4 regions of the Phreatobacter oligotrophus genome follow, and region 2 is predicted to be linked to each of the others. Evidence: predicted binding sites of a transcription regulator. Region 2 holds the regulator's gene; each other region holds the start of a gene.

Region 1 (3,653 bases), on a different contig from region 2:
TTCCGATCAGCGATTGGCGGTCGCTCAGCGGGCGCGGAGGAATTCCGGCACGCGCAGCAGCACCATCTCGTTGCCGTCGGCCTTGTTGGGGTCGCGGCTGGACGAGAAGGGCAGGTTGTTGTCGTTGCCCACCACGATGTGGTCGGCATCCACCACCTCGACGTTCTCGATGGTGAAGAACGGCATCTGGAAGTGGCCGCCCGACAGCGGGACGCGCGAGCGGTTGTTCGGGTCGCGGATCTTCAGGAGGTCGATGAAGCCGATCTTGCGCACGGCATTGCCGGCATTGGCGTCGGTCATCTCGATCTTCCAGACGCGCTTGATGCGCGGCAGGGCATGGAAGCAGTTCTCGGCGCGCTGGCCGGCCGGGCAGGCTCGCTCAGGCACGCCCTCGTTGTCGTCCCGCTCGATGATGAGGCCGGTTGTGGCGTCGATCATGTTGAAGTCGCCGATCGACAGGCCGTTCTCGTCGAGGACGTACTTCCAGTGGCGGCCGGTGTAGCGGCCGGCCTGCACATCGAACTCGAGGATGCGCAGGTACTCGCGGCCGTTCACCTGCTCGAAGCCGCGGGTGGCGGGATCCCACAGGGCGCCCTCGAGCAGCGGATAGAGGAAGCGGCCATCCGGAGAGGCGGCCATGCCCTCGAAGCCCTTGGAGCGGCGGACGCGGAAGTCCACGGCGCCGCCGGGCGCGTTCGGGGTGGTGACGGCGGGATGGTCGGGCGAACGGACGGGCTGACCGTCAACCTGCGTCTCGAAGATCGCCTCGATCTTGCCGGTCATGTCGGCGCGGATGAGGAAGGGGCCGAACTCCTCGCCGATCCAGATCTTGCCATTGATGATCTGGAAGCTCTCGGGGTCGAAGTCGGCGCCGGTCAGGTAGCGGCGCTCGGTGCCCTCGTTGGCGATGCGGAACGGCACCTTCTTGTCGGGGTCCGACAGGAACACGGTGGCGATGCGCTCGATCGTGCCCTTCTCGAAGTCGAAGCGATAATGGCTCAGGAAGAGCATCGCGTCGGGCGAGTTGCGCTTGTTGCCGAAGCCGTTGTCGGTCAGCACCCAGTAGGTGCCATCCGCCATGCGGCGAATGCCCGAATGGCCCTGCACCGGCTGGCCGCGGAACGGCACGGAAAGGCCGGTCGGACGGCCCGCGGACAGGCCCATCACCGTGCCGACAGCGTCGGTGCGGGCAGCGCCGGTGAACTTGCCGGAGATCTGGAGGTCGGCCGGGGCATCGGCCGGCGGGGCAATGAACGTGTCGGCGGGCAGGATCGCGTGACCCGCCAGCGTGGCGGGGAATTCGGCGTCGGCGAAGGCCGGCGTCGCGGCCAGCAGGCCGGCGACGAGCAGCAGTGAGGCTCGCATGGGATGCTCCTGTCGGTGAGAAGGACGGCGCGTTCTGACGGGCCTTCGTGACGCCCCGGCAACACCGATGCGACAGATGCGTGACGCTCGTTGCGTCGTGGGGTTGCAGATCGCCCGAAGACCCTCTCGACAGCGCTGCGGCCGCAGCCGATGAATGGCGGCATGACTGCGCCCGACACGAGCCTTGCCGCCCTCTCCGTCGACACCTGCATCATCGGCGACGATCCCGGAGGCCATGCCGTGGCCCTGGCGCTGGTCGCAGGCGGCCTTTCGGTCGTTCTGGTGCGGATTCCCGCGACCGGGCGAGGCGGACAAAACCTCGCCCGCCGGCTTGGCTCTCTCCGCGACGCCGACCCGGCCCATGGCTGGGCCGCGGCGATGCGCCGCATCTCGCAGGCCGGCCGCGACGCCGCCACGCGGGAGCATCCGCGCCATCTGGCGGCCGCCGGCATCCGCGTTGTGGAGGGCGAGGCGCGCTTCACCGGCCCCCGCAGCCTCGCCGCCGGAGGCCTTGCCATCACCGCGCGCCGCTTCGTCCTAGCGACCGGCGCGGCAGAAGCCCCCTCCCCCTGGCCGGACCTGCCGACAGGGCGGGTCCTGACCCCCGAGACGATCTGGGACCTCCCTGACGCGCCCTCGAGCCTTGCCGTGATCGGCGCCGACGGGACCGCCGCGGCCCTCGCCCAGGCCTTCCGCCGTTTCGGAACGGCGGTGAGCCTCTTCGCAACAGGTGGATTGCTTCCAGGTCTCCACCCCGACCACAGCCAGGCCTTGCGCGACCGGCTGGTCGCCGACGGCATCGACCTCTTCGAGGATGCCGAGGTCGCCGCCGTCGAGCCCGACGATGCTGGCCTCGCCGTGACCGCCACCCGCGGCGGCGACCGGGACCGGCTGCGCGTCGCCCACGTGCTGCATGTCGGTGACCGCCTGCCCCGCCTCGACGGCCTGAACCTCGAAGCGGCCGGCATCGCCCGCGACGGGACCGGCCTGCGCGTCGATGGCGGCCTGCGCACCACCAATCGCCGCGTCCTTGCCCTGGGCGAGGCCGCCGGCCCGTCCGATCCCGGCCTGTCGCTGCGCCAGGCGCCCGCCCTGGCCGGCGCGCTCCTTTTCGGCCGCACCATTGGCGCCTCGGACATCGTACGAGTCACCGCCGTGCCGACGCGCCCCGCCCTGATCGAGATCGGCCTTTCGGAAACGGAGGTGCGCGCGAAAGACCGGAGCGCGCGCCTGCTGCGCCTGCCCCTCTCGGACAGCGCCGCCCCTGGCGCCGGACCCGGCCACATCGCGCTCGTTGTCTCGGGCGCGGGAAAGGTGCTGGGGGCCGGGATCGTCGCCGACAATGCAGAGCCCTTGATCGGATTGCTCGCCTTGGCGGTCGGCCGGCAACTCTCCGTTCAGGACCTCGCCGCCATCCAATTGCCATATCCGGCCGTATCAGACGTCATTGGCAAGGCCATTGCGCCCATTACCGCGGCGCGATTGTCAAATCACTGGACAAGGCGGATCATCCGGCTGGTGCGGATGTTCGGCTGAAAGAGCCGGAAAGCGCGGGGAGGTCATGGCGGGTTCGGGTGAGGATCGACAGGCGCGGGAGGCCGGCCGGATGCCGGCCGCGCCGGCGGTCGACCAGAGCGCGCTCGATGCCGCAGTGCCTGCCCCCTCCCGCGGCATCGGCCTGTCCGGCAAGCTGCTGCTGCTGACCATCCTCTTCATCCTCGGCGCGCAGGTGCTGATCTATGCGCCCGCCGTAGCCAATTTCCGCAACTCATGGCTCGACGACCGGCTGTCCTCCGGCCGGACTGCCGCGCTCGTGCTGGAGGCAGCGCCCTCCGGCATGGTGCCGGAAGCCCTTGTCCGCGAGCTCCTCGACAGCGCCGGCGCCAAGGCCGTGGCGCTCAAGACCGGGCCGGCGCGCCGGCTGCTCGCCGCCTCCGACGAAATGCCGGACGTCGACGTCACCGTCGACATGCGCGACCAGCCGATCTTCCGCGCCATCCCCGAGGCCTTCGCCACGCTCTTCGCCGATGACGGCCGCACCATGCGCGTCATGGGCGATGCCCGCCGCGTCGGCGACTTCGTCGAGATCGTCATGGACGAGACGCCCTTGCGGCAGGCGATGCTGCGCTTCTCGCGGACGCTGCTCGTCTATTCGCTGTTCATTTCGATCCTGTCCGGCGCCCTCGTCTACCTGACCCTGCACCTCATGTTCGTGCGGCCCATGCGGCGCCTCACCGACACGATGGTCGCCTTCCGCGAGAACCCCGAGGACATCAGCCGCGCCATCG
Region 2 (3,653 bases):
GATGGCAATAGACGACGAGCATGCGCATGGCGGCACCACGGTCAGAATCGCTGTGGCGACAGGGTGCACGAGCGGCGCGGGGATGCTAGACGGCGGGCCATGGCTCCTCCCCTTCTTCAGCTCCAGGACATCGCCCTCACCTTCGGTGGCACGCCCTTGCTCACCGCCGCCGCGCTGTCGGTGGAGGCCGGCGACCGGCTGGCGCTGGTCGGCCGCAACGGTTCGGGCAAGTCGACGCTGCTGAAGATCGCCGCGGGCCTGGTGGAGGCTGATTCCGGCAGCCGCTTCGCCCAGCCGACGGCGACGATCCGTTACCTCCTTCAGGAGCCGGACCTCTCGGCATATCCGACCACCCTCGCCTACGTGGAGAGCGGCCTCGGGCCGGGCGATGACCCATATCGCGCCCGGATGCTGCTGGAGGAACTGGGGCTGACCGGCGAGGAAGGCACCGCCTCGCTTTCCGGGGGCGAGGCGAAGCGCGCGGCGCTCGCCCATGCCATCGCGCCGGAGCCGGACGTGCTCATCCTCGACGAGCCGACCAACCACCTCGACCTGCCGGCCATCGAATGGCTGGAAAAGACGCTGAAGCGCCTGCCCTCGGCCATCGTCATGATCAGCCATGACCGGCGGTTCCTGGAAAACCTGTCGCGCACCACCGTCTGGCTCGACCGCGGCGTCACGCGGCGGCTCGAGAAGGGCTTTGCCCATTTCGAGGCCTGGCGCGACGAGGTGCTGGAGCAGGAGGAGAAGGAGCAGCACAAGCTCGACCGGCAGATCGCCCGCGAGGAGCACTGGCTGCGCTATGGCGTCTCGGCGCGGCGCAAGCGCAATGTCCGCCGCCTCGCCAACCTGCACACCCTGCGCAAGGATTTCCGCGAACACCGCAAGGCCGTCGGCACCGTGTCGATTTCGGTGAGCGATGCCGACCTGTCGGGCAAGCGCGTCGTCGAGGCGCGCGGCATCTCCAAGCATTTCGGCGACGGCGCGATTGTCGACAACCTCACCATCCGCATCCTGCGGGGCGACCGGCTCGGCATTGTCGGGGCGAATGGCGCGGGCAAGACCACGCTGGTCAAGATGCTGACCGGTGTGCTGCCCCCCGATTCAGGGTCGATCGAGCTCGGCACCAACCTCGCCATGGCCAATCTCGACCAGAAGCGCGACGAACTCGACCCGGCCATGCCGCTCGCCGAGGCGCTGACGCGCGGGCGCGGCGACTACGTGACGATCAATGGCGAGAACCGCCACGTCGTCGGCTACATGAAGGACTTCCTCTTCGCTCCCGAACAGAAGGGCACGCCGCTGGGTGTCCTGTCCGGCGGCGAGCGCGGCCGGCTGATGCTGGCGCGGGCGCTGGCAAGCCCGGCGAACCTGCTGGTCCTCGACGAGCCGACCAACGACCTCGACCTCGAGACCCTCGATCTCCTGCAGGAGATGCTGACGGATTTCCCCGGCACGGTGATCCTCGTCTCCCATGACCGCGACTTCCTCGACCGCGTCTGCACCTCGGTGCTGGTGAGCGAAGGCGCGGGACGCTGGATCGAATATGCCGGCGGCTATTCGGACATGGTGATGCAGCGCGGGGCGGGCGTCTCGGCCCGCACGGTGGAGAAGCCGAAGGCCGAGAGCGCCGCCGCTCCCGCGCCACGCACCGAGAAGCCGGCGGACCAGCAGCGCCGGAAGCTGTCCTTCAAGGACAAGCACGACCTCGACACCCTGCCCGCCCGGATGGAGGCGCTGCAGCGCGACATCACCAAGCTGCAGGCGATCCTCGCCGATCCCGGCCTCTATGCCCGCGACCGCGCCGCCTTCGACAAGGCGAGCGCCGCAATGACCAAGGCGCAGGGCGACTTGTCGGCGGCCGAGGACCGCTGGCTGGAGCTGGAGATCCTCAAGGAGAGCCTCGAGGCCTGACCGCCTCAGGCGGCGCCGCCGGCGAAGCGCTCGTTGAAGGAATAGCCCGAGCCGCGCACGGTGCGGATCGGATCCGCCTCCCGGCCGCGCTTCACCGCCTTGCGCAACCGGCCGATATGGACGTCGACCGTGCGCTCGTCGATGTAGACGTCGCGGCCCCAGACGCCGTCCAGCAGCTGCTCGCGGGTATAAACCCGGCCCGGCGACTGCATGAGGAATTCCAGCAGGCGGAACTCGGTGGGCCCAAGATTGATCTCACGGCCGGCGCGGTGGACGCGGCGCGTCTCGCGGTCGAGCTCGATGTCGCCGGACTTGAGGACGCTGGAGAGATGCTCGGGCTTGGCCCGGCGCAGCAGGGCGCGGATGCGGGCGAGCAGCTCGGGAACCGAGAAGGGCTTCACCACATAGTCGTCGGCGCCGGTGGCGAGCCCGCGCACGCGCTCGCCCTCCTCGCCGCGCGCGGTGAGCATGATGACCGGCAGGCGCTCCGTCTCCGGACGCACGCGGATGCGGCGGCAGAGCTCGATGCCCGAGAGGCCCGGCAGCATCCAGTCGAGCAGGACGAGATCCGGCACCGCCTCGCGCAACCGCACTTCGGCCTCATCGCCGCGCCCGACCACCTCGACCTGATAGCCTTCAGCCTCGAGGTTGTAGCGCAGGAGGACGGTGATCGGCTCTTCGTCTTCGACCACCATGATGCGTGCGGTCATCGCTCGCTCCGTTTCGTCGCAGGCCGTGCCCGTGCGGGGCTCACGCCACCGGAACCATGCTGATCGTGTCGAGCTTCGGGCGCTCGTCGACCAGGGCCACGCCATTGACCATGTAGTGGATGGTCTCGGCGATGTTGGTGGCGTGGTCGCCGATCCGCTCCAGGTTCTTGGCGCAGAACAGGAGGTGGGTGCAGGGACCGATGTTGCGGGGATCCTCGAGCATGTAGGTGAGCAGCTCGCGGAACAGGGAATTGTAGAGGGCGTCGATGTCGCCGTCGGCGCCCCAGACCTCGAGGGCGGCCGCGACGTCGCGCTGGGCATAGGCGTCGAGCACCTGCTTCACCCGCTCCATGGCGAGGCGGGCCATGGCGTCGAAGCCGCCGGTGACCTTCGGAAGCGACTGCGTGCCGTTCATGGCGAGAACGCGCTTGGCATTGCTCTTGGCGAGGTCGGCGATGCGCTCGAGGTCGGCCGCGATGCGCAGGGCGCCGACGATCTCGCGCAGGTCGATGGCCATGGGCTGGCGCTTGGCGATGATGAGGATGCCGACCTCCTCGATCTCGCGCTGCAGCGCATCGACCTGGCCATCGGCGGCGCGCACCTGCTGGGCGAGCGCGTGGTCGTTGCGCATGAGCGCATCGATCGACCCGACGATCTGCTTCTCGGCGAGCCCGCCCATCTCCGCGACGCGCTGGGCCAGGCCCTTGAGCTCATTCTCGTAGGCGCTGACGGTGTGTTCGGTCATGGCAGGCTCCAACAGCTGGCGGCCGGGTCGGTCCACGGCGACCGCGGGCCTCTTCTAGGCCCCTCCCGTGACGCATCAATGACACTTGTTACGCCGCGATTTCAATATGTTGACAGATTTACGACGAGCCGCCCTCAAACAGGGGCTGCGCCATCCGGCGGCGTGGCGGCGGCCGCCGTTTCATCGCTGGCGAGCTCCAGCCGGACCGTGAAGGCCGCTCCCTCCCCGGGCGTGCTGGCGATGGAGAGCTTGCCGCGGTGGCGGTTGACGATGTGCTTGACCAG
Region 3 (3,653 bases), on a different contig from region 2:
GACGGGGGGCAGGGCGCTGCCCTCGGCCACCAGCGCCTCCCAGTCGCAATCCGCGAAGGTGGCCGGGCCGATCGACACGGTGAGGACGAGGTCGGCATCCTCCGCCTTCACGGCGCTCGCATGGTCGGGAAAGACGCTCTCGCAAAGCATGGCCTTGGCCCGCGAGGCCCGGGCGATATAGGCGACCTCCTGCGGGGTGTTGCGGAAGTTGGTGGGCACCCAGACCGCGCCCAGCGTCCAGACCGCGAACATGGCCTCGAACATGGCATTGCCGTTGCGCGCCTGGCAGAGGACGCGGTCGCCCTTGGCGACGCCGCGGGCGGCAAGGGCCGTCGCTGCGGCGGTGACCCGCGCCGCCATGGCCCTCCAGGACCAGGTTTCGCCGCGCCAGACGAGGCCTGGATGATCCGGCAGGCGGCGGGCCGTGCCGTGCAGCAGGTCGGCGAGGTTCATCACCCGCCGGCTCATGGGGGCGGGCACGAGGGTGCCGTCGGCGGCGAGGTGCGGGCCGAGCGTCGATGTCATGGCAGGCGTTTCCTGGCAGGCGTTTCTATTCCGTCTTTTGCGGAACGATAGCACCGGCCCGGCGGCTTTCACCCCCGCCGCTCGGCAGGCCCCGCCTGCGTCAGGCGGCGTGGCGGTCGGCGGTGGCGCCGAAATGGCCGATATAGCGCGGGCTGATGGCGCTCACCGGCAGCACCACCAGCACATCGGTGGTGTTGAACTGGCGGTCCACCACGGCGCCATCGCCGATATAGGCGCCGAGGCGCAGATAGCCCTTCACCAGGGGGGGAAGGGCATGCAGCGCCTTCTTCATGTCGATGGCCTCGGCCGACAGGCGACCCATCTCGACATGGCGAGAGGGCAGGGCGCGCGCCGCCCATTCGGCGGGGGCCCTGGCATTGTGATGGAGGAAGGAGAGTTCCAGCGACAGCGCGCGGGGATCGGTGCCCTCGAGGCTGGCGCAGCCGAACATCACGTCGATGCGGTGGGCGAGGACATAGGTCCAGATGCCGTGCCAGAGCAGTTCCACCGTCCGCTTGTTGCGGTAGGGCGGGAGCACGCAGGAGCGGCCGAGCTCGAGGAAGCGCTTGCCGCGATGGCGGGCGAGAAGGCCAGAAATGTCGAACTCGCTGGCGGTGTAGAAGCCGCCATTGCGGTCCGCCACGTCCTGGCGGAGCAGGCGGTAGGTGCCGACGATGGCGGGGCGCGGGGCGCCCAGCGGGGGGCGCTCGGTCACGGCGTGGTCGATGACGACGAGGTGGTCGCAGATGGCGTCGAAGGCGTCGATGTCACGGCGGGCAAGGCGCGACGGCCCGTCGGCGATGGCCTTCATCTCCTCGTAGAAGACGTGCCAGCGCAGCTTCTGGGCGCGGCGCACCTCCGCGGCATTGGCGGCGAGGCGCACTTCCAGGCTGCCGATCCGCCCGAGTGTCCGCGGCAGGACCACGCCGCCGGCGCGCGGGGCGATGCCGCCATAGGCGCGCATGATCGGGATGATCTTGCGACCCTGGTCGGCCCAGACGGAGGGGCGGAAATGATTGGCGAGGCTGGTGCTGGCCCGGGTGACGGGTTCGAGCATGGTGGGTCTCCGGGCCGGACCCTAGCCGAATCGGCCGGTCTAGCGTGAGGAGACGACGTGCCGCATGCCCCCGACGATGGGATGACGGAGAGACGACGAATCCGTGACTGGCGACGGGTGCTTAGTCGGCAATCTTCAGCTGCGGTGCCTTGGCCGAGGCATCGTCCATCGCCTTGCGGGCCTCGCCGAGGGCGAAGAGATAGGCGTTGGTGGCGTCCATCACCCGGTTGGAGGCCTCGGCGAGCTCGGCGAGCACCTTGGACTTCTGGGCGTCCGAGATCGCGCTGACGCGGACCGCGTTGCCGAAGGAGGCGAAGCCGCCTGTCAGCTGCCGGAGGATCTCCAGCTCGGACAGGCCGTTCGGACGCTGCATGTTCTGGCTGACGGAAACAAGCTTCACGAAAGACCCCCTCGGTCGTTCCGTGAAGCTGTCATGCGATGGTTAACGCCCGGTAAATCCTTACCCTGCGTGTGGGCCCTGCGGCCTCAGATCGTCTGGTTGTAGGCGCCGACCTCGGGGTTCTCGCGCAGCACCGTGTCGACGGCCTTGAACATGTCGCGCATGCGCTGCTCGGAGACCGGGCTCTCCACCACCACGACAAGCTCGGGCTTGTTCGAGGAGGCGCGGACGAGACCCCAGGTGCCGTCGGGCGTGCCGATGCGCACGCCGTTGACGGTGACCAGCGAGGTGATCGGCGAACCGGCGACGGTCTCGCCCGCTGCCTTCATCGCCTCGAAGCGCTTCACCACGCGATCGACCACCTCGTACTTCACCTCATCGGCGCATTTCGGCGCCATGGTCGGCGAGCCCCAGGTCTTCGGCACCTCGGCATAGAGCTCGGCCATGGACTTGGTCGGATTGCGGTCGAGCATGTCGATCACCGCGATGGCGGTGACGAGGCCGTCGTCATAGCCACGGCCGACCGGCGCGTTGAAGAAGAAGTGGCCGGATTTCTCGAAGCCGGCGAGGGCGTTGAGGTCACGCACCCGGCGCTTGATGTAGGAATGGCCGGTCTTCCAGTAGTCGGTCTTGGCGCCGAGGCGCTTCAGCTCCGGATCGGCGTCGAACAGGCCGGTGGACTTCACGTCGACGACGAACTGCGAGGGGCCGTGCACCTTGCAGAGGTCGCGGGCGAGCATCACGCCGATCTTGTCGGCGAAGATCTCCTCGCCGTGGTTGTCGACGACGCCGCAGCGGTCGCCGTCTCCGTCGAAGCCCAGCGCCACGTCCGCACCATGCTCCTTTACGGCATCGGACATGGCATGAAGCATCTTCATGTCTTCGGGGTTCGGATTGTAGCGCGGGAAGGAATGGTCGAGCTCCGCGTCGAGCGGGATCACCTCGACGCCGAGCTTCTCGAGGATCTGCGGCGCGAAGGCACCGGCCGTGCCGTTGCCGCAGGCGGCGATGACGCGCAGCTTGCGGGTGACCTTCGGCCGGTTGGTGAGATCGCGGATGTAGCGCTGGGCAAAGTCCTCGACGAAGAGGTAGGAGCCGCCGCCGACGAGGTCGAAATCGGCCTCCAGCACGATCTTCTTCAGCGCGCCCATCTCGTCGGGGCCGAAGGTGACGGGGCGCTGGGCGCCCATCTTCACGCCGGTCCAGCCATTGTCGTTGTGGCTGGCGGTGACCATGGCGACGCAGGGCACGTCCAGCTCGAACTGGGCGAAATAGGCCATGGGCGACATGGCGAGGCCAATGTCGCGCACCTTGCAGCCGGCGGCCATCAGGCCGGTGACCAGCGCCATCTTGATCGAGGCGGAATAGCCGCGGAAATCATGGCCGACGACGATCTCGCGCTTCACGCCCATGCGGCCGATCAGCGTGCCGAGGCCCATGCCGACGGCCTGCACGCCCATGAGGTTCAGCTCCTCGCCGAAGAACCACCGCGCATCGTACTCGCGGAAGCCGGTGGGCTTCACCATGGGCAGGGATTCATAGGCAGCGGTGTTCGGCTTCAGGCTGGCGAGCGGCTTCGGGAACATGCGGGCTGAGCCTCTGTCGTCGTTGTCTGTCGTCGTTGACTGGCGTCGCCGACGTGGATCCTGGCGGAAGGTCGCGGCCGCCTTA
Region 4 (3,653 bases), on a different contig from region 2:
GCACCTCGCCGAGCCGGCGCGCCAGTTCCGGCACGTTCTCGCGCTCATTGTAGCTGGGCACGACCACCGTCAGTTCGGGGGCGCCGGTGGTGGGGCTGTCGCTGGTCATCTGGGCGCGGGTCATAGACCCCGCCGCGCGAGGCGGTCAAGCGAGGCTAGGGACGCGACGCAACGGCATGGAGGGCGTAGCCGCGATAGGGCCGCTCCAGCCGCCAGGCGGTGCCGCCATGGGCGACGACCTCGCCAAAGACGGCGGCGAAATCATCGCGCGGGGTCACGTGGAAGAGGGCAAGCCAGGCACGCAGGGCCGACTTGAATGCAGCCGGCAGATGCTCCTGCCCGCCGAAATCCACCACATGCAGCGAGCCGCCCGGCGCCACCGCCGCCATGGCGCGGGCCAGCGCCTCCCGCCACGGCGGGATCATCGAGAGGGTGTAGGAGCAGAAGACGCGGTCGAAGCCGTCGCGGGCGAAGGTCGTCAGCGGATCAAAGGTGGCCGCATCGGCCTTGGCGAGGCGGATGCGGTCGGCAAGGCCCGCGCGATCCACGGCCTTGCGCGCCTCGGCCAGCATGACCGGGCTGACGTCGAAGCCATAGAGCCGCGCCTCGGGGTGCATGCGCGCCGCAACGATGAGGTTGCGCCCGGTGCCGCAGCCGACCTCGAGGATCGTCCCGCCCGGGGGCGGAGCCAGTCCGGCGATCAGCGGGTCCCGTCCCAGCAGGTAGAACTTGCGCGTGGCGTCATAGATGCCCGCCTGCCAGCGGTAGATGGCATCCATCTTCTCGCCCGCCGGCAGCGCCTCGGTCGGCATGGTCATGGCGCGCCGAGGGTGTAGAGGTGGAAGCCGCCATAGATCGACGAACGGTCGCGCGCCGTCCAGGCGCGGCAGCGCTCGGCATCATAGCGCCAGCGGTCGAGGACTTCGGGGACCACGCGGCCGGGTAGCAGGCTCTCCTCGGCGGCGGTGCGGAAGATCACGCGGGCGCCGGGGCGCGCCGTGCGAGTGATCTCGGCCCACAGGCGGTTGAGCATCTCGTCGGTCATCCAGTCCTGCGCGTCGAGCAGCACATAGACGTCGCGCGAGGCCTCGGGCAGGCCGGCGAGGTGGTCGATGAAGTTCTCGTGGCGCACCTCGACCCTCTCGGCGCGCTCGCGCACGGCCGGGAAGTTCTCGGCCGCCAGATAGGGCGGCACGGCCCCTTCCCCGCCGGGCTGGTAGCGCCGGCCGAAGGCCTGCCAGGCGAAGTAGTTGCGCTCCAGCGGGAAGTCGCAGGCGAGGCGCTCCAGGCGGGCCACCAGCACCGCCTCCATGCCGCTGCCCTCGGGGGCGGCGGAGAGCAGCGCCCGGTACTGCGCCGGCGGAATGCCGAGGCCGTAGAGCGAGGCCGGGTTCTTCACCAGCCAGCGCACAAGGCCGGAGGAGAAGAGCGGCCGCAGTTCCTTTTCGAAGATGGCGCGCTGCTCGGCAAGGCTGGTTGCCGCCAGCATCTTGCGGGGATCGCGGCCATGGAGGCGCGCCACCGCGTGGCCGGTGCCGATCATCCAGCCGAGCAGGCCCTTGCGGTAGAGGTTGTCGGCGAAGTCCTCGATGCGGCGGCGGCCGGTGAGGCTGCGCTTCTCCCAATAGGCGCGGGTGACCGGATCGAGACGCTCGGCGAGATGGGCGTCAAAGGCCGCGACATTGTCGCGGCTGTCGGCCTCGCCGAAGAAGCGGAAGAAGCTGTGATGGTCGGGCAGGAAGCGCGCGGCGGCGATCTTCAGCCGGTTCAGCGCGATGTGGTTCTCGTTGAGGTCGAGCGCGGTGACACGGGCCGGGCCGGCGACGAGATAGCTCAGCACGTTGCAGCCGCCCGAGGCGATGGCGACGACATGGTCGTCAGCCCCGAGCGCCATGGCCTCCATGTCGATCTCCGGATCCTCCCAGATCTGCGGATAGACGAGGCCGGAGAACATCAGCGTGAAGAGACGTTCCTGCAGGCCGGCGCGGGAGAGCGGGCGATGGCGCGTCACGGCGCGCTTCAGGTTGTGATGGGTCGCCTTGCGAGTCTCGCCTGCCACCAGGGCCATGCCGCTTCATCCCGATTCGAGGGCCGATCCCGAGCGAGGTATGATCGCGGGGTGACGGCCCGACGAAGGTGAGATGACCTATCGGTGACGGCCTGCGGGGAAGGATCGTTTCCGGTGTGGCGCCGACAGAGACAATTTGAGCCTTTTCTCGACCAAGCCGGTAAGGTCAACCGGTAGGGTAAAGACACGGGTTTCGTTGTGTTTCGGTCAGGCGGCGCGCATAGACGGATCCAACAACTCCGCGTCCACGGAGATGACAATTCAGCCCCGGGTCCCAACGACCCGGGGATTTTTTTTATTCGCCCCAGCAACCAAGACAGGCCGGTGGTTAAGGGGCGATCCGTCCGCCCGCGGCGGCGAGCGCCTCGGGCGTGTCGAGGTCGAGATGGACGTCATCGGCCTCCGCCGCGACCTCGGCCACGGCCTCCGGCGCGCCGGCGAGCACGGCCCGCCCGCCCTGGTCGCCCGTGACCTTCATCAGCTCGCCGAAATAGCGCCGCCCCCACAGCACCGGATTGCCGCGCCGGCCATCCAGCACCGGCACGACGATGTGGCGCCCGGCGCCGGGCCCATAGGCGGCGGCGAGCCGCGCGACGAGCGCCGAGGAGACCCGCGGCATGTCGCCGAGCAGCACGACGACGGCGTCGATGTCGTCCGGCAGGGCCGACAGGCCAGCCTTCAGCGAGGTGGACAGGCCGTCCGCATAGTCGGGATTGGCGACGAAGCGGCAGCCGAGCCCGTCGAGGGCGCCCCTCACCGCCTCGCCCTGGTGGCCGGTCACGACCACGACCTCGGCCAGTCCCGCCCCCAGCGCCGCCTCGGCGGCATGGCGCACCAGCGGCACGCCGTCGATGGTAGCGAGCAGCTTGTTCGGCCCGCCCATGCGGGTCGAGCGGCCGGCGGCGAGGACGAGCGCGGCGATGCGCGGCGTGGCCGCCACCGGCACCACATCCTCGCGCGGCTGCGGCCGCGACACGATTTCCATGAGAAGCCCTCCGACGCCCATCCCGGTAATGTCGGCCCGCGTCACCGGCAGCCCGGCGAGCAGCCGCATCAGCACCCAGTCGAAGCCGTTCTCCTTCGGCGAGCGGGCACAGCCCGGCGCTCCCAGCACCGGCACATCCCCCAGCGCGCCGACCATCAGCAGATTGCCGGGATCGACGGGCATGCCGAGATGCTCGACCGCGCCGCCCGCCGCCTCCAACGCCGCGGGAATGACGTCGCGCCGGTCGGCAATGGCCGAGGCGCCGAAGACGAGGACGAGATCGGCCTCAGGCGTGACCGCGGCGAGCGCCTGCGCCAGCGCATCCGCCGCGTGGGGCACGCGCAGCTCCCGGACGATGCTGGCGCCGGCCGGGTCCAGCCGGTCGGCCGTCACCCGCAGGGTCTTCTCCACCACCTTGTCGGCAAGCCCCGGCAGCAGCGTCGAGATCACCGCCACGCGCCGCCGCACGAAGGGCGCGACCCGCACCAGCGGCCCTGCCGCAGCCGCCTCGACCCGGTCGGCGGCGACCGCATAGGGGATGATCTTGACGGTCGCGACCATCTCGCCGGCCTCGACCGCGGCGAAGGCCGGCAGGGTTGC

Evidence for each region. Region 2 encodes PhoB, which activates phosphate uptake and scavenging genes when phosphate is short. Its sites were predicted from a motif close to TGTCATNNANCTGTCAT; they were not measured.
Region 1: a site for PhoB is predicted at 1,435-1,451, ahead of C8P69_RS13480 (esterase-like activity of phytase family protein). Genes of this name have one in related genera too.
Region 3: a site for PhoB is predicted at 1,664-1,680, ahead of olsB (l-ornithine N(alpha)-acyltransferase). Genes of this name have one in related genera too.
Region 4: a site for PhoB is predicted at 2,131-2,147, ahead of C8P69_RS17500 (BtaA family protein). Genes of this name have one in related genera too.

Annotation. Positions count from the first base shown of each region.
Region 1 is NZ_PZZL01000005.1:260,401-264,053, forward strand. It holds gene C8P69_RS13480 (esterase-like activity of phytase family protein) at 25-1,365, opposite strand; gene C8P69_RS13485 (FAD-dependent oxidoreductase) at 1,528-2,901, shown strand; gene C8P69_RS13490 (sensor histidine kinase) at 2,927-3,653, shown strand, end outside.
Region 2 is NZ_PZZL01000001.1:725,541-729,193, reverse strand. It holds gene C8P69_RS03650 (NAD(P)H-dependent oxidoreductase) at 1-28, opposite strand, end outside; gene C8P69_RS03645 (ABC-F family ATP-binding cassette domain-containing protein) at 100-1,914, shown strand; gene phoB (phosphate regulon transcriptional regulator PhoB) at 1,920-2,624, opposite strand; gene phoU (phosphate signaling complex protein PhoU) at 2,665-3,369, opposite strand; gene C8P69_RS03630 (ATP-binding protein) at 3,504-3,653, opposite strand, start outside.
Region 3 is NZ_PZZL01000007.1:16,729-20,381, reverse strand. It holds gene C8P69_RS15790 (acyl-CoA synthetase) at 1-525, opposite strand, end outside; gene olsB (l-ornithine N(alpha)-acyltransferase) at 626-1,489, opposite strand; gene C8P69_RS15780 (hypothetical protein) at 1,704-1,982, opposite strand; gene C8P69_RS15775 (phosphomannomutase/phosphoglucomutase) at 2,069-3,568, opposite strand.
Region 4 is NZ_PZZL01000008.1:136,112-139,764, reverse strand. It holds gene C8P69_RS17510 (glycosyltransferase) at 1-124, opposite strand, end outside; gene C8P69_RS17505 (class I SAM-dependent methyltransferase) at 156-818, opposite strand; gene C8P69_RS17500 (BtaA family protein) at 815-2,068, opposite strand; gene C8P69_RS17495 (NTP transferase domain-containing protein) at 2,397-3,653, opposite strand, start outside.